4 regions of the Streptomyces sp. CNZ301 genome follow, and region 3 is predicted to be linked to each of the others. Evidence: riboswitches for the same ligand, from Rfam matches in the RefSeq annotation. Region 3 holds a riboswitch; each other region holds the start of a gene.
The links. Region 3 has a riboswitch for cobalamin ahead of EV375_RS04540 (hypothetical protein). Riboswitches for the same ligand answer to the same signal wherever they lie in the genome.
Positions count from the first base shown of each region.

Region 1: it holds a riboswitch for cobalamin, as region 3 does, so the genes downstream of both, EV375_RS12800 (ribonucleoside-diphosphate reductase subunit alpha) here and EV375_RS04540 (hypothetical protein) in region 3, are expected to answer to the same signal.
Region 2: it holds a riboswitch for cobalamin, as region 3 does, so the genes downstream of both, EV375_RS12075 ((2Fe-2S) ferredoxin domain-containing protein) here and EV375_RS04540 (hypothetical protein) in region 3, are expected to answer to the same signal.
Region 4: it holds a riboswitch for cobalamin, as region 3 does, so the genes downstream of both, metE (5-methyltetrahydropteroyltriglutamate--homocysteine S-methyltransferase) here and EV375_RS04540 (hypothetical protein) in region 3, are expected to answer to the same signal.

Region 1 is NZ_SHLG01000001.1:2,999,536-3,003,715, reverse strand. It holds gene EV375_RS12800 (ribonucleoside-diphosphate reductase subunit alpha) at 1-2,447, opposite strand, end outside; cobalamin riboswitch at 2,581-2,765, opposite strand; gene EV375_RS12795 (GNAT family N-acetyltransferase) at 2,803-3,303, opposite strand; gene mctP (monocarboxylate uptake permease MctP) at 3,383-4,180, opposite strand, start outside.
Region 2 is NZ_SHLG01000001.1:2,818,726-2,822,905, reverse strand. It holds gene EV375_RS12090 (hypothetical protein) at 1-15, opposite strand, end outside; gene EV375_RS12085 (ATP-binding protein) at 92-532, shown strand; gene EV375_RS12080 (AraC family transcriptional regulator) at 967-1,968, shown strand; cobalamin riboswitch at 2,327-2,516, shown strand; gene EV375_RS12075 ((2Fe-2S) ferredoxin domain-containing protein) at 2,554-2,997, shown strand; gene EV375_RS12070 (LysR family transcriptional regulator) at 3,169-4,041, opposite strand.
Region 3 is NZ_SHLG01000001.1:995,323-999,502, forward strand. It holds gene EV375_RS04530 (inorganic phosphate transporter) at 1-1,129, shown strand, start outside; gene EV375_RS04535 (hypothetical protein) at 1,289-1,519, shown strand; cobalamin riboswitch at 1,749-1,878, shown strand; gene EV375_RS04540 (hypothetical protein) at 1,931-2,146, shown strand; gene EV375_RS04545 (cobalamin biosynthesis protein) at 2,149-3,129, shown strand; gene EV375_RS04550 (cobyric acid synthase) at 3,126-4,180, shown strand, end outside.
Region 4 is NZ_SHLG01000001.1:1,379,664-1,383,843, reverse strand. It holds gene EV375_RS06235 (cytochrome P450 family protein) at 195-1,571, opposite strand; cobalamin riboswitch at 1,971-2,161, shown strand; gene metE (5-methyltetrahydropteroyltriglutamate--homocysteine S-methyltransferase) at 2,324-4,180, shown strand, end outside.

The sequences.
Region 1 (4,180 bases), 2.0 Mb from region 3:
TCGGGGTTCTCCAGGGAACAGGTGACCGCGTCGTCTCCGGACGTCGCCGCCCGTCGGCCGGGGACGGCGGGGGGCGTCCCCGTCTCCGTCTCGGTGTTCGTGCTTGTGCGGGTGCCGGTGCCGGTACCGGTGCCGCCCGCGGCGCGGGCGATGCGCGTCGCCGGGCGCGACCGCAGGTAGTACGTGGTCTTGATGCCGCTCTTCCAGGCGTAGGCGTACATCGAGCTGAGCTTGCCGATCGTCGGCGCCGCCATGAACAGGTTCAGCGACTGGCTCTGGTCGAGGTAGGGAGTGCGGGCGGCGGCCATGTCGATCAGGGAACGCTGCGGCAGCTCCCAGGCCGTGCGGAAGAGCCGGCGGACGTCCTCCGGAATCCGCTGGATGTCCTGCACCGAGCCGCTGGACTCGCGCAGTTCCTCACGGGTGCGCTCGTCCCACAGCCCGAGCCGCTTCAACTCCGCGACCAGATAGGCGTTCACCTGCAGGAACTCCCCGCTGAGCGTCTCGCGCTTGAAGAGGTTGGAGACCTGGGGCTCGATGCATTCGTACACGCCGGCGATCGCCGCGATGGTGGCGGTCGGCGCGACGGCGAGGAGCAGCGCGTTGCGCATCCCGGTCCGGGCGATGCGGCTGCGCAGCGCGGACCAGCGCTCCGGCCAGGTCTGCTCGGTGTGCGGATAGTGGTCGGGATGCAGCACGCCGCGCGCCGTACGTGTCTCGTGCCAGGCGGGCAGCGGCCCGTGCCGCTCGGCGAGGTCCGCGCTGGTCTCGTAGGCCGCGAGCATGATCCGTTCGGAGATCCGGGTGGACAGCTCGCGCGCCGCTTCGGAGTCGAAGGGCAGCCTCATCCGGAAGAAGACGTCCTGGAGGCCCATCACGCCCAGACCGACGGGCCGCCAGCGGGAGTTGGAGCGCTCCGCCTGATCCGTCGGGTAGAAGTTGATGTCCACGACGCGGTCGAGGAACGTCACCGCCGTACGGACGGTGGCGTCCAGGCGTTCCCAGTCGATCTCGCCGGAACCGGACTCGCTCAGGTGCGCGGCCAGGTTGACGGACCCCAGGTTGCAGACGGCCGTCTCGCCGTCGTCGGTGACCTCCAGGATCTCCGTGCACAGGTTCGAGGAGTGCACGATGCGGCCCGGCCCGGCGGTCTGGTTGGCGGTGCGGTTGGAGGTGTCCTTGAACGTCATCCAGCCGTTCCCCGTCTGCGCCAGGGTGCGCATCATGCGCGCATACAGCTGACGGGCGGGCACCTGCCGCACGGCGAGGCCCGCCGCCTCGGCTTCGCGGTAGGCGGCGTCGAACTCCTCGCCCCACAGGTCGGTGAGCCGCGGCACGTCGGCCGGCGAGAAGAGCGACCAGTCGGTGTCGGCCTCCACGCGCCGCATGAACTCGTCCGGAATCCAGTGCGCGAGGTTGAGGTTGTGCGTGCGCCGGGCCTCCTCGCCCGTGTTGTCGCGGAGCTCCAGGAACTCCTCGATGTCCGCGTGCCACGTCTCCAGGTAGACGCAGGCGGCCCCCTTGCGCCTGCCGCCCTGGTTCACGGCGGCGACGGAGGAGTCCAGGGTGCGCAGGAACGGCACGATGCCGCCGGAGTGCCCGTTGGTGCCGCGGATCAGCGAACCGCGTGCACGGATGCGGGAGTAGGGCAGCCCGATGCCGCCCGCGTGCTTGGACAGCCGTGCGACCTGCTGGTAGCGCTCGTAGATCGAGTCGAGTTCGTCCTTCGGCGAGTCCAGCAGGTAGCAGGAGGACATCTGGGCGTGCCGCGTACCGGAGTTGAAGAGCGTGGGGGAGGACGGCAGATAGGCGAGCGAACTCGTCAGCGCGTAGAGCTCCGCCACTTCGTCGGCAGCCCGCGCCGACTCGTCCGCGGCCAGGCCGCAGGCCACGCGGAGCAGGAAGTGCTGCGGTGTCTCGATCACCTGCCGGCTTGTGGGGTGGCGCAGCAGATAGCGCGAGTGAACCGTGCGGAGCCCGAAGTAGCCGAAGCGGTCGTCCGCCCCGCCCGCGACCGCGTCCTCGGCCAGCGCGTCCAGGCGCTCGGCGTGCGCCCGTACGAACTCGGCCGTACGGTCGGCGATCAGGCCCTCGCGGTGCCCCGTCGCGACGGAGGAGGAGAAGGACACCGCGCCCTGGCCGCGGGCCTCGTCGCGGATGGCGAGGGTGAGCAGCCGGGCCGCGAGATGCGAGTACGCGGGCTCCTCGCCGACGAGCCCGGCCGCCTCCTCGGCGGCGAGCGCCCGCAACTCGGCTTCGCCGGCGCCCTGCCGCCCTCCGCGCAGCACCGCCTCGGCGACCCGCACGGCCTCGGTGCCCGGCAGGTCGGCGGTCAGCTCGGTCAGGGTGCGCAGCAGTGCGCCGTCGTCGGCCGGTGGCGGCGCCTGCCGGGGCGTGGCTGCGGGCGCGCTCCGGGCCGTGGCTCGTGGTGCGGGTGCGATGGTCACGGGATGTGCTCTCCCTCGCTCGGATCAGGTACCGGGTCACCGGGAGAGCGCACAAGCGGGCGCACAAAGGTGTGCCGCATCGGCGACGCGGCAGTCCTCGCGGCGTCCACCGGCCCAACCCTCGGGACCCGGACGTCTTTCGACGCGACCAGCAGGTACTCGGACTCGCGACGACGGCCCATCGCAGCTCATGCCGGAAGAGAGCAACCGGGCAGAGCAGAGCAGCACATCGCACACCGTTGCGGGACAGTTCCGGATTCGCACCGGATTCCCCTGCGCGGCAGCGAGCACGAGCATACATCTAGTAGCGGGATGCGCTACTCGCCCCCACATGTTGTGCCGGGGGAGTCGCGGATCACAATTCCAGGCTGAAGGCCTGCAGCCACATCCTCGGATAGGGCTGCCAGTCCCTCTCCGGCGCGCGGACGAACCCCAGGCGCCCGTACAGCCGGTGCGCCGTCGTCATCCGCTCATGGCTGCACAGCACGAGCCGCTCCAGCCCCAACTCGCGGGCCCGGCCGACGCATGCCCGCACCAGCGCCTCGCCGGCGCCACGCCCGCGCCCCTCGGGCCGTACGGCGAGCATCCTGAACTCGCCCTCGCCGGTGCGGGCCAGGTCCGCGTACTCCCCGCCGTTCCCGACGAAGGCGACCGCGCCGAGCACCGATTCCGAGGCGGTGTCGAGTGCGACGAGCACCTCCGTGTGGTGTGCCCGGCGCCGTGCGGCGCGCAGCACCGCCAGATACGGGTCGTCCTCACCGAAGTCCAGCAGCCCGTCCTCGAGATAGGCCCGCGCCGTCAGCTCGCCGACGTCCTCCAGTTCCTCGTCCCGCGCCGCTCTGATGGTGATGTCCATGGAGCGAGCATGCCGCACCCCACTGACAACGGGTCTGTCAGTGGGGTGCGGCGGACCTGTCCTCGGCTGGTCGACGGGCTCAGGAGGCGGCTGTCGGCGAGGGCAGTTCCTCCTTGACGCCCGGGTCCCCGGCGTCCGCCGTGTAGTCGGACGGCTGCGTCTCGTCGACGCCTTCCGGGGCCTTCACGGCCCGCAGCACGAACGTGAGCGCGACGGTGACAACCGCGTTGAGCACGAAGGCGGTCAGGCCGATGTACCCCATCTCCCCGATGCCCGGGATGATGTCGTTGGGGCCGCCGAAGTGCTTCTGCACCGGCGACGAGACGCCGTACGCCGTGATCGTGCCGTAGAGCATGCCGACGGCCCAGCCCGCCAGCAGCGCCCACCGGTGGAACCAGCGCGTGAAGAGGCCGCCGACGAGCGCCGGGAACGTCTGGAGGATCCAGATGCCGCCCAGCAGCTGGAAGTTGATCGCCACCGTCTTGTCCATGCCGAGCACGAACACCAGGGCGCCGACCTTCACAAGCAGCGAGGTGATCTTGGAGACCTTGGTCTCCTCCTCCGGTGTCGCATCGGGCCGGAGGAAGTCCTTGTAGATGTTCCTGGTGAACAGGTTGGCGGCAGCGATCGACATGATGGCCGCCGGTACGAGCGCACCGATGCCGATGGCGGCGAACGCGACGCCCGCGAACCAGTCCGGGAACATGTTCTCGAAGAGCTGCGGAATCGCCAGCTGCCCGTTCTCGACCTTGATCCCGGCGGCGATCGCCATGAAGCCCAGCAGCGCGAGCATGCCCAGCATCAGCGAGTACAGCGGCAGGATCGTGGTGTTCCGGCGGATCACGTTGCGGCTGCCGCTGGAGAGCGTCGCCGTGAC
Region 2 (4,180 bases), 1.8 Mb from region 3:
GGCGGCGACGCACATGACTGATCCTGGAATTCACGCCGTGGCTTCTGTCCCCGATGGTCCACGATCAGCACAGCGCCGTGAGGCAGCCGCTGTGACCTTTCAGGACGCGTTTCAGCTGCCGGCGCTCCCCGCTTTCGTCTCCGAGGCACGGCGATGTGTCGTGGCGCGGTTGCGCGAGTGGGGTGCTCATGAAGACGTCTGCACAGACGCGGAGTTAGTGATCTCCGAACTCTTCACCAATGCCGTGCTCCACACCGACAGCGTGGAGATCGGCTACGGACTGCGCGTGACGGGGATGCAACTGCGTGTCGAGGTCGCAGACGAAGGGTGCCGGTCGAAGGAACAGCGCCTGCGGTCTGCCGCGTCCGAAGAGGAGAGCGGGCGCGGGCTGCTACTGGTCAAGGCCTTCTCGGAAACATGGGGAGTCCGGGCCCGTGAGAATGGTCAAGGCAGCGTGACATGGGCCGACCTCCCATATCGACCTGCGTCCGGAGGGATTCCACAGCCCCATCCGGACCGCCACACCAGATGAGGACGCCAATCCCCTGGCAGAGGTGGCAAGTTGGAGTTGCTGAGCTTCACCGCGAGATGTCGCCGACAACGATGAGGCCGGCTTCGACTTGCTGCGAACGTCGGCTGCGGTACGACGACACCACACAAGGGTCCTCAGCAGCTGCCCGGTTGGTCACAGAAGAGTCGCCCCTGTCCGCATCCCCGCCACGCCGGCTCCTTGCCTGAGCGAGACCCGGCGGGGCTCTCCGAGGGGAGATCCCCGGGCAGCGCGTAGTTCGTTGCCGAGCCTATGGAACGGCCTTTTACGTAGCCCCTTCCGTTGGATTCGGCGGACACGACGGAAACCCAGCACTACGCTGCGGCTGTGATTTTTTGCCACGGTCCTGCCAGCCGGGTGCTGTGGTGAACACCCCTTCCATCACCAGGTCAACGGCAGTGAGGGAGCGATGAAGGGTGTTTGAGAGGACCAGAGGGACCTATGTGGTCAACTCGTCGTCGATCGGGGATGTGGCGCCGCGTGAGCGCGCCGACTTCTGGACCGATCACGTCTCGTCCGTCCACTGTCGGATGGACCTGAGGTTCCCGCACGGCGACTCCTTCCGTGCCGGGACGATCCGCCAGCAGACGGATACCTATCAGCTCGCGAAGTGCTGGTCGGACAAGCTCGGATACCTCCGGACCCCGCAGCAGGTACGTCAGCACCCGGATGAGGACTACCGGTTCGTGATCATGCTCTCCGGGAGGGCTGTGCACCGTCAGGACGGCGAGGAAGCAGAGATGGTGCCCGGGACCGCGGGCCTGATCCCGGTGAACGGGTCGTACCAGACTCTCTACGATCGTTACGAGGGACTCAGCATGACCATCCCTGCTCACGAGGTGGACAGCCGGCTGAACCGGAAATCCCCGGTGACCGCGGGGCTTGACCTGGCATCAGGCCTGGGCCGCGTGGTCGGGGACATGGTGACCAGCCTGCACGAGGAACGGGACACCCTCACCACCAGCCAGTTCGATGCGGTGTCCGACCGGATCGTCGAGCTGTTGTGCATGCTTGTCGCGGGCGATGACCGCCCGGATGCGCCGGAGCATCTGGCCGAGGTGGAGGCCATGGTGCGCCGCCATGTGCGCGAGCACGCGGGCGACCCGGGTCTGAACGGCCAAGCGATGGCACGTGCGTTGGGATGGTCACTGCGGCAGATTCAGCTGGCACTGCAGCGCGCCGGCACCACGCCCCGTGAGCTGATCCGCGAGGAGCGCCTCAGGCTGATACGGGAACGCCTGCAGAACCCCGCCTATCAGCACGTGAGCATCACGGACCTGGCGTACGCGTCGGGATTCTCCTCTCCGAGCGCACTCAGCACTGCGTTCCGGAAGCGCTTCGGGATAAGCCCGCGCGAAATGCGGCATGAGGGGGACACTGACACCGCAGACGCTCAGAGGCCGTGCGGACAGGGCTAGATGACTGGGTATCAACAGTCCCAACTCCGATGACCGCGCAGCCGTCCCCCGGGCGCAGGGCGCATACACGGGGCCGCAGCAGCGGCGCGTGCCCGTCCACGACCGAGAGGCCTGAAGGCGCGACGTACTCGTCTGCCCGGAAGCGCCCTCCGGGATCAGGTCAGCAGGTCGTCGGGACTCAGCGTCGCGGCTTCAGCGCGGAGGTGACGTCTGTCGAGCACCCCTCTCCCTCGCTGCTGCGCATCGCTTGCCGCAGCCCTTCGTTGAAGTCTGGGACCAGCCGGGCCTCGCCCCTCGCAGCGGTTGCCATGGGGGACGCGAGCACGCTGGGACTGATGGCGCCCCTCGGGGGTGGGCAGCACCTGGATGGAATGATGGCCGATGTCATGGCGACGGCGGTCCGAGGAAGCCGGTGTGAATCCGGCGCGGTCCCGCCACTGTGATCGGCGAGCGGATCCCCGACAGGCCACTGCCCGAGGCGGGTGGGAAGGCCGGGACGAGCCTTGACCCGAGAGCCAGGAGACTCACGCCGTCGCCACCTCGACGTACCGGGGCGGACCTCCCCGGAGAGAGGAAGGGTTCGACGTGCCCGAGGCATCGGTCGACGAGACATCCGACGAAGCGGAGGCAGCGGAGACGGCCGGCCCTGCTCCGTGCCGGATAGTCGTGTGCCGGGACTGCTGCTGCGGCAGTCCCAAGGTGACCGGTCTGGATCACGCGGCGCAGACGGCTCGCCTGCGGGAGGAGGCACCTGTTCGCGTGTCCGACTGCCTGGACGTATGTGACCAGGCCAACGTCATCGTCGTACAGCCTTCCGCCGACGGCCGTGCCGCCGGCGCCCGACCCGTCTGGCTGGGGCTGGTCAACAGCCTGGACGCGACCGAGGACGTCACGGCCTGGGTGCGGGTGGGCGGTCCGGGCGTCGCTCCGCGGCCGGAGATCCTTGACCTGCACCTCATCACGCCGCCGCGACGGGTGCTTGCCGGGGATCGCCGCGCTGCGTCGCCGATCCGTGACCAGGGGCCGTGAGGCAGCCCTCGTTCGCCGCCGCGGAGACACTTCAGGTGCGGTGGAGTGCAGCCAGGCTGATCGGCGTCGCAGCGGTCGCTGAGACGTCCACGCCCTGAACGAGCGCACTACGGTCCTGGACGGTTCTCGTGCGGAGGTGCCGGAACGAGGCAGCGCCGATGACCTCGGCGTCTACCGGTAGAGGTCGGTGGCGAGAGCGATGGCGGTGTGGGCGGCCGGGTGGGTGTCGTGGGTGCGCCAGATGAGGTGGACGGGGACGGGCGCGGCGTCGCGCAGGGGGCGGTAGGTGATGCCGTCGCGGCGGTATTGAGCGGCGGTCGCCTGGGGGGTGATACCGACGCAGCGACCGGTCGCGATGGCGGCGAGCCAGTCGTCGATGTCGTGGGTGTACTCGATGGCTGGCTGAACGTCTCCGGGCCAGAGGTCCAGGGTGGTCGTCCCTGTGCGGCGGTCGATCGCGAGTGTCCGGCCGAAGAGTTCGTCCAGACGGATGCTGCGACGGCGGGCCCAAGGGTCGTCGGATGCCAACGCAACGCACCGGGCCTCGTGGCCGACCAGCGCGTATGACCACGGGGTGAGGTCCAGCGGGGCGCGGACGACGGCGAGGTCGCACCGTCCTTCGGCGAGGCCGCCGGTGGGGCTGTTGTGCCGGACCAGACGCAGTTCGGTCTCGGGGTGCTGTTCGTGCCAGCGGCGCTGGAATTCGGTGGTGTGGCGGCCGAATGCGGACCAGGCGTGGCCGATGTGGAGGCGGGTGTGGCCGGTGGTGGCTTCGCGGACGAGTTCGTCGGCGCCGGCGAGGAGGGCGCGCGCACGGGCCAGGACCCGCACACCCGTGGTGGTGGGGGCGACGGAGCGGCTGGTGCGGTGCAGCAACCGCACTCCGAGCACGCTTTCCAGAGCGGTGAGGGTCCGTGAAACGGCGGCTTGGGAGATGCCGAGTTCATGGGCGGCGTCCGTGAAGCTGCCGGTGTCGATGATGGTGATCAGGCAGCGCAGGTGTCTCAGCTCCAGCGCGCCGACCGTCTTCCGGGCGTCATCCATGCGTCCAGCGTATAGACGGGGCAGCGAATGCATTTTGCGTATGCCGCCTTGCGTCCCATCGTGTGGGCATGAAGCCTGCGTCCTCTGCTGTATCCGTCGCCCCGACTCCCGCCGCATCGCAGGCCGCGGACGTGCGCGG
Region 3 (4,180 bases):
CGTCGAGGTCGCCAAGACCATCTCATCGGGAATCATCGATGAAGGCTCCGGCATCCGGCCCGAAGTGATCTTCGCGGGGCTGGTCGGAGCGATCATCTGGAATCTGCTGACCTGGCTCGCCGGGCTTCCCTCAAGTTCCTCCCACGCGCTGATGGGCGGCCTCCTCGGTGCCACCGTGGCCTCCGCCGGCATCGGCGCCGTCAACGGCGGCACCGTGGTGATGAAGGTGCTCATCCCTGCCATCGCCGCTCCGCTCGTCGCCGGCCTCGCCGCTCTCTTCGCCACGCGGCTGACCTACCGGGCGGCACGCAACGCCGACGAGCAGCACACCGCCAAGGGCTACCGCGCGGGGCAGATCACCTCCGCCGGGCTGGTCTCCCTGGCGCACGGCACCAACGACGCGCAGAAGACCATGGGTGTCATCACCCTCGCCCTGATCACCGGCGGAGTGATCGCCCCGCAGTCGGACCCGCCGACCTGGGTGATCGTCTCGGCCGGCCTGGCCATCGCCCTCGGTACCTACCTGGGCGGCTGGCGGATCATCCGCACCATGGGCAACGGCATCACCGACATCAAGCCTCCGCAGGGATTCGCCGCGCAGACCTCCGCCGCGGTCACGATCCTCGCCTCCTCCCACATCGGCTTCTCCCTCTCCACGACGCACGTGTGCTCCGGCGCCATCATGGGCTCGGGAGTCGGCCGCAAGGGCGGCGTCGTGCGCTGGTCGACGGCGGCCCGCATGGTGGCGGGCTGGGGGCTGACCCTGCCGGCCGCCGCACTCGTCGCCGCCGGGGCGGCGGTACTGGCACAGCAGGGCGACTGGGGCGTCACGACGGTGGCGGTCCTCGCGCTCGCCATCAGCGGCGGCATCTGGCTGCTCTCGCGCCGTCAGCCCGTCGACCACACGAACGTCAACGACGTGTCCCTGCCGGGGACTTCCGGACCCAAGCCGGCCGGTGCCGTCACGGCCGCGCTGGATGCCGTCGCGCCGCCGCCCGCGGCCGCCACGGTCCACGCCACGGCCGACAGCAACGGGGACCCGGCGAGGACCCCCGAGGGCGCCGGCACGGCGAGTCCGGCTCCGCAAGCCGAGACGGAGTCCAGGAAAGCGGCCTCCACGCTCGGCTAGACCGGCCGCCGGTGTGTTCCGCGGACTCGGCAACGCACCGGCGCCGGACCCGGCGAGCCATCACGACGACAAGCAGTCACAACCGGAACCAGACAACCGGACCAGACGCCCGGACCGCGGATCGAACGGTCCGGCACGGAGAGCAGACAGGGAAACGCTATGGACATCGACTGGGCAGCGCTCGGCGAGGTATTCGGCGTGAGCCTCGTGGCCACGGTCGGCCTGGTGGGCGTGTTCACACTCGGCATCGTGGGTGCGTCCGCCGGCAAGGCGGGTGGCTCGCAGGGCGGTGACACGTCCGTACTCGGGCGCACCGGAGCGTACGCGTGCTTCGCACTGTGCGCGGCGGCCGTCGCGTACGGCATCTACATCATCACCGCCGCGTCCTGAACCACTCGGCGCCGGAAGGTCGTTGACAGCAGCCGCCGGCACCGGAACGGCACCGGAAGGGGTACGGAGCACCGCTCCGTACCCCTTCTCCGCTTCTCCGTACAGCTGCTTCCCCATGCCACGGCGCGGGTCCCGTGTGCCTGCTCACACTCTCCCGTCGCAGGTCAAGGGCGAGTTGACGCCCCTCCTGGTACGTGGTGGACTGCCGAGTGCCCAACGGCGGCAGGAGAGGAAGCCGGTGCGAATCCGGCGCGGTCCCGCCACTGTCACCGGGGAGTGCACCCCCAACCGACGGCCACGGCCCCTTCGTTCGAGGGCTGGAAGGCCGGGGGACGCAGCGATCCGGGAGCCAGGAGACTCTCGTCGCCGGCACGTCGAACCAGGGCGAGGACCCTGAGTGAGGACTCCGTCATGCGTGGCTTGCCAGCCTCTCCCGCGTCCATGCGCCCGTTCGTCTCCGTGCCCGCGTTCGTCTCCGCGTCCGGCTCCTCGACGGCTGCCGCTGCCGCGCACGTCCCCGCCCGGCTCCGCGGCGGCGTGAACGTCCGCGTCCGGCGCGGGCCGGCTCAACGCCGCGGCCGCACCGGGTCCGGCATGCTCCTCCGAGGCACGACGACGGCACGCTGACGGTGCGGGCTCATCGCGCCCACATCTGCAGCGCGGCCCTCGGTCAGCTGGGCGACGCGCTGCTGGGCGACCCCCGTCGCGGGCACCCGGTCGCCGCCTTCGGCCGGGCCGCCGCCGCTGCCGAGCGCGCCCTGTGGCGGGACCACAGAGGGGCCGGCGCCCTGCACACCGCGCTGAGCGTCGCCGGCGCCGTCTCCGCCGTCGCCGCGCTCTCGCGCACCGCACGCATCCTCGGCGGCACGGGTGGCTCAACCCTCGTCGACGCCGCGGTGACCTGGACCGTGCTGGGCGGTACCGGGCTGCGCCGGGAGGCCCTCGCCGTCGCCGATGCCCTGGAGAAGGGTGATGTGGCGGGCGCGAGGCGGCTGTTGCCGCATCTGTGCGGCCGCGACCCGCAGGCGCTGGACCGGGACGCCATCGCGCGGGCCGTCGTGGAGTCGGTGGCGGAGAACACCTCGGACGCCGTCGTGGGCGCCCTGGTGTGGGGGGCGGTCGCCGGGGCCCCCGGCATGGCCGCCTTCCGCGCGGTCAACACGCTCGACGCGATGTTCGGTCACCGGTCGCCGCGTCACCTGCGCTTCGGCTGGGCGGCAGCCCGCATGGACGACGCCGCCGGATGGCCGGGCGCACGGCTGACGGCCGCTCTGGCCGCGCTCGCCGGCCCGTCGCCGCGTGGGGCGCTGCGTGCCTGGCGCGCCGACGCGCACAGGCATCCCAGCCCCAACGCGGGCCCTGTCGAAGCCGCGTTCGCGGGCGCGCTGGGCGTACGTCTGGGCGGCACCCTCACCTACGGGGGACGCATCGAGCACCGGCCGGTTCTCAACTCCCCCGGCCGCGCCGTGCGTTCGGATGACATCGCGGCAGCGGTCCGTCTCTCGCGGCGGGTCGGCGCGCTGGCGCTGCTGGTGACCTCGGTGGCCGGTGCGCTCGGCAGGAAGTGCCGGGCGGACGGGAAACGCCGGGCCGAGAGGCGGACTCGATGACGGCGGCCGGTGAGTACGGCGGACACGTGCCGGGCGGGACGGCCGGCGGACACGTGCGAGGCCGGGACACGCGCGGGAGCGGCGGCGGACTGCTCGTCGCGGGCACGACCTCAGACGCGGGCAAGAGCGTGGTGACGGCGGGCATCTGCCGCTGGCTGGCGCGCAAGGGCCTGAAGGTCGCACCGTTCAAGGCGCAGAACATGTCGCTCAATTCGTACGTGACGCTGGACGGCGCCGAGATCGGCCGTGCGCAGGCCATGCAGGCTGCCGCCGCCCGCACCGAGCCGACGGCTCTGATGAATCCCGTGCTGCTCAAGCCCGGGAGCGACAGCAGCAGCCAGGTCGTGCTGCTCGGCAGGGCTGTCGGCGAGATGAGCGCGGGCGGCTACCACTCCGGCAGGCAGGAGCGGCTGCTGGACACGGTCACGGACTGCCTAGCCGAGCTGCGGCGCACGCACGACGCGGTGATCTGCGAGGGCGCCGGCAGCCCCGCCGAGATCAACCTTCGCCGCACCGACATCGTCAACATGGGCCTGGCCAGGGCCGCCGGCCTGCCCGTCGTGGTCGTCGGGGACATAGACCGCGGCGGCGTCTTCGCCTCCTTCTTCGGCACGACGGCGCTGCTGGCGGGCCAGGACCAGGAACTGCTCGCGGGCTACGTCGTCAACAAGTTCCGCGGCGACGTGAGGCTGCTGGAGCCCGGCCTGGAGATGCTCCACGGGCTGACTGGGCGGCCCGTACTGGGCGTGCTGCCCTTCCGGCACGGGCTGGGCATCGACGAGGAGGACGGGCTGAGGGTGTCCCTCCGCGGCACCGTCCGCGAGTCCGCGCCGGCCCCGGCGCACGGCAGCGACGTGCTGCGTATCGCGGTCGTGCCGGTGCCGTTGATGTCGAACTTCACCGATGTCGACGCACTTGCCGCCGAACCCGGCGTCGTCGTGCGGTTCACGGACCGCCCCGAGGAACTCACCGACGCCGACCTGGTCGTACTCCCGGGCACCCGCGGCACGGTGCGGGCGCTGACGTGGCTGCGCGAGCGCGGACTCGCGGA
Region 4 (4,180 bases), 380 kb from region 3:
GGGCAACGCCGGTGACGGAGGCCGTTACCCGATCCCGCATGAATCGGGTAACGGCCTTCCCGTCCAGAAGGCGAGGTTCCCTGTCGTTGCGCCGGCCCGGTGAAGGACACCGGCGCAACGGTGGGGAGCCTCGCCTGTTCCATGCGGTGCGCCGGGCAAGTGCCGCCCGAGCGCGTGGTGATGTTCCTCGCCGGTCACTCCGCCCCGGCGACCTCGAACTTCAGCGAGCGGATGCGGTTGTCGAAGCTGGAGGGCACCAGCTCCGGCAGGCCCGCGGCCCGCATGGCGACGGAGTCGGTGAGCAGAACCCTGAAGAGCGCCTTGAGTTCCTGCCGGGCGAGGTGCGCGCCGAGGCAGTGGTGAGGCCCGCCGCCGCCGTAGCCGAGGTGGGGGTTGGGGTCGCGGGTGATGTCGAAGGTGCCGGGGTCGGTGAAGACCGCCTCGTCGCGGTTGGCGGAGGCGTAGTACATCGCCACCGTCTCGCCCTTGCGGAGTGTGCGGCCGCCCATGACGTGATCGGTGCGCAGCGTGCGGCGGAACTGGATGATCGGCGTCGAGCACCGCACGATCTCCTCCACGGCGGTGTCCGCGTACTTCTCGAAGTCGCTCTCCCACAGCTCACGTTGTTCCGGGTTCTCACTGAGCAGAGAGAGTCCGTGTGAGATCGCGTTGCGGGTGGTCTCCACTCCGGCGACCATCAACAAGGTGAAGAACGCACCGAGTTGGCGGTTGCCCAGGCACTGTCCGTCGACGTCGGTGGTGACGAGCGCGGAGACGAGGTCGCCGGTGGGGTGACGCCGGCGCTCCCGCGCGAGCATGGCGATCATGACGTGCATGCGGGCCAGAGCCCGCAGACCCTTGCCGGGAATGCGGAATTTCGCTCCTGCTCCGCGCCGTACGCCGATGTTCTCCGAGGCGTCGTTGAGCTGGGCGAGGATACGCGGCCGGTGCTTCTGCGGGATGCCCATCATGTTGCACACGACCTCGCAGGGCACGAGGGAGGCCACGGCCGTCACGAACTCCCGGGAGGGCTGCCGCACCGCGTTCCCGACGACGGTCGCGACGACCTCCTCGATGTCCTTCTCGGCGCCCGCCAGCAGCCGCGGGCTGAACGCCCGGGAGATGATCTTCCGCAGCTTGGCGTGGTCGCGGCCGTCCACGTTGACCATGGACTCCCCGAAGAGGGCCTTCACCCACGGCGCGGGATGCGGCGTCGTGACCCCCGGGGCGCTCCCGAACACGGCGGCGTTGCGGCTGGCCTCCTGCACGTGCTCGTGCCTGACGAGAGCGTAGAACCCCGGCTGCTGCCGCTTGCGCAGGGCGTGCTGGGGATGTGCGAAGTACGTGGGCGTCTCCCGCTCGCGCAGCACGGCGAACGCCTGGTGCCGCTGCTCGTGCGGCAGTTGCCAGAACCGCGGGTCGGCGAGGTTCGTCTGCGGCGGCAGGCCTGCCGCCTCGAAGGCTTCGGCCGCCTCCGAGGCCTCGGTCCCGTCCGTGGCGGCCGCGGGGGAGGGGACGTGCGGTGCGGCCGCGGCCCCTGCCGAGGACGCGGACGCGGTGTGGGGTGGCATGGTCATCGTCTCCAGTCGTCGTGGAACGGGCCGCCCCGTCCGGCCTGCGCACCGGCGGGCGGTGAGTCTCCGGCAGCAGCTTGGGACCGGTGGCCCGCTCCACGCCGTGCGCCACACCGCCGCGACCCGGACGGCCCTGCGCTCCGTCCGTGTGGAGCGGCTCTTCACCGGCACGGCCGGCGCGCGCCGCGAGGGGCCGCCCACGCTGTTCACCCGTGGCTCGCGCCCGGGACCCCGCGTGACTTCGCTCCCGCCCGTAGTGGCCCGTCGCGGTGCGTTCTGCCGCCCACGCCCCCCGGAACACCTCCCGGCCGGGCAAACCGCTCCGGCGCATGAGGTCCCCCTCACCCCGGTGGCCTTTGCCGGCGCCGTACCTCCTCGTACGCTGGAGACGCAGTCGGTTCGGCCTGTCCGCCAGACAGGTACGTCGCAAGAGGGAATCCGGTGAGACTCCGGAACTGCCCCGCAGCGGTGAGTGGGAACGAAAGCCGTCACACGCACTGGGTCCGAGCGGACCCGGGAAGCGACGGCCGGTAGGAGCCCGTCCGTGGATCACGGACGCGGTGTGCCCGCGAGTCCGAAGACCTGCCACTGCCCGCGTGCGCGCCTCGTACGCGGCGATCTCGGTGACCTCGAGGGCGGGTCGGCGGTACAGGTGAGCAGCACGCGGTGAGCGCGCGTGCCGCCGCGTCGCCTCTCCTCCTCGCCCCGTGCCTCTCGGGTCACCGGCGAGACTCGCGAAGGAGAGTTGAGTGACACCGAAATCCCAAGGTGCGGCGTCGAGGACGTCCACGAAGCCCCGCGCCACCGTCCACGGGTATCCACGGCAGGGCCCCGGCCGTGAGCTGAAGAAGGCCGTCGAGGGCTACTGGAAGGGCCGCGTCACCGCCGACGCCCTGCGGGAGACCGCCGCGGGGCTGCGCCGCGGCAACTGGCGGCAGCTGAGGGAAGCCGGCGTGCGTGAAGTGCCCACCGGCGACTTCTCCCTCTACGACCATGTGCTGGACACGACCGTCATGGTCGGTGCAGTCCCCGAACGCCACCGCGACGCCGTGGAGGCGGACGCGCTGGACGGCTACTTCGCCATGGCGCGCGGTACCCAGGACGTCGCGCCGCTGGAGATGACGAAGTGGTTCGACACCAATTACCACTATCTCGTACCGGAGTTGGGGCCGGACACCGTCTTCGCCGCGAACTCGGCGAAGCAGACCGGCGAGCTGTCCGAGGCCGTCGCCCAGGGGCATGAGGCCAGGCCCGTCCTCGTCGGCCCCGTCACGTACCTGCTGCTCGCGAAGCCCGCGCCCGGCGTGGCCCCGGACTTCGAACCCCTGACGCTGCTGGACCGGCTCCTGCCGGTGTACGCCGAGGTGCTCGCCGACCTCCGCGCGGCCGGGGCGCGCTGGGTTCAGCTCGACGAGCCGGCGCTGGTGGCGGACCGCACGCCCGCCGAACTGAACGCCGCGGCACGCGCCTACCGGGAGCTGGGCGGGCTCACCGACCGGCCCGCGCTGCTGGTGGGCTCCTGCTTCGACCGGCTGGGGGACGCGCTGCCCGTACTCGCCAGGGCGCCCGTCGAGGGGCTGGCGGTGGACTTCACCGGTCCCGCCGCCGCGAACCTGGAGGACCTGGCGCGCGCCGGCGGGCTGCCCGGCAAGCGGCTCGTCGCGGGAGTCGTCGACGGACGGAACGTGTGGATCAACGACCTGAAGAAGTCGCTGTCCACACTGGCCTCGCTGCTGGGCTTCGCCGACCGCGTCGACGTGGCGCCGTCCTGCTCGCTGCTGCACGTGCCGCTCGACGCGGCGGCAGAGCGCGGCGTCGACCCGCAGGTCGCCCGCTGGCTCGCCTTCGCCCGGCAGAAAGTGGAGGAAGCCGTCGCCCTCGCGACGGGACTGCGCGAGGGAACCGACGTCATCGCGGGACTGCTGCACGCCAACTCCTCGGCTCTCGCCTCCCGTTCGTCGGCCGCGCTCACCCGCGACCCCGCCGTGCGGGCCCGCACCGAAGCCGTCACCGACGCCGACGCGCGCCGCACCGCGCCCTACCCGGAGCGGGCAGCGGCGCAGCGGGCACGGCTGAAGCTGCCGATGCTTCCGGCGACCACCATCGGCTCGTTCCCGCAGACCGGTGAACTGCGCTCCGCGCGCGCCGACTTGAGGGCCGGACGGCTCGACGCGGAAGGCTACGACAGGCGGATCGCCGCCGAGATCCGCGAAGTCCTCGCCTTCCAGGAACAAGCGGGACTGGATGTGCTCGTGCACGGCGAGCCCGAACGCAACGACATGGTCCAGTACTTCGCGGAACGGCTGAACGGCTACGTCGCGACGCAGCACGGCTGGGTCCAGTCCTACGGCACCCGCTACGTGCGTCCCCCGATCCTCGCGGGTGACGTGTCACGTCCCGCGCCGATGACGGTGGAGTGGACGCGCTACGCCCAGTCGCAGACCGCACGGCCCGTCAAGGGCATGCTGACCGGCCCCGTCACGATGCTCGCGTGGTCCTTCGTGCGTGACGACCAGCCGCAGGCCGAGACCGCACGCCAAGTGGCCCTCGCCCTGCGCGACGAGGTCGCCGACCTGGAGGCCTCGGGCACCGCCGTCATCCAGGTC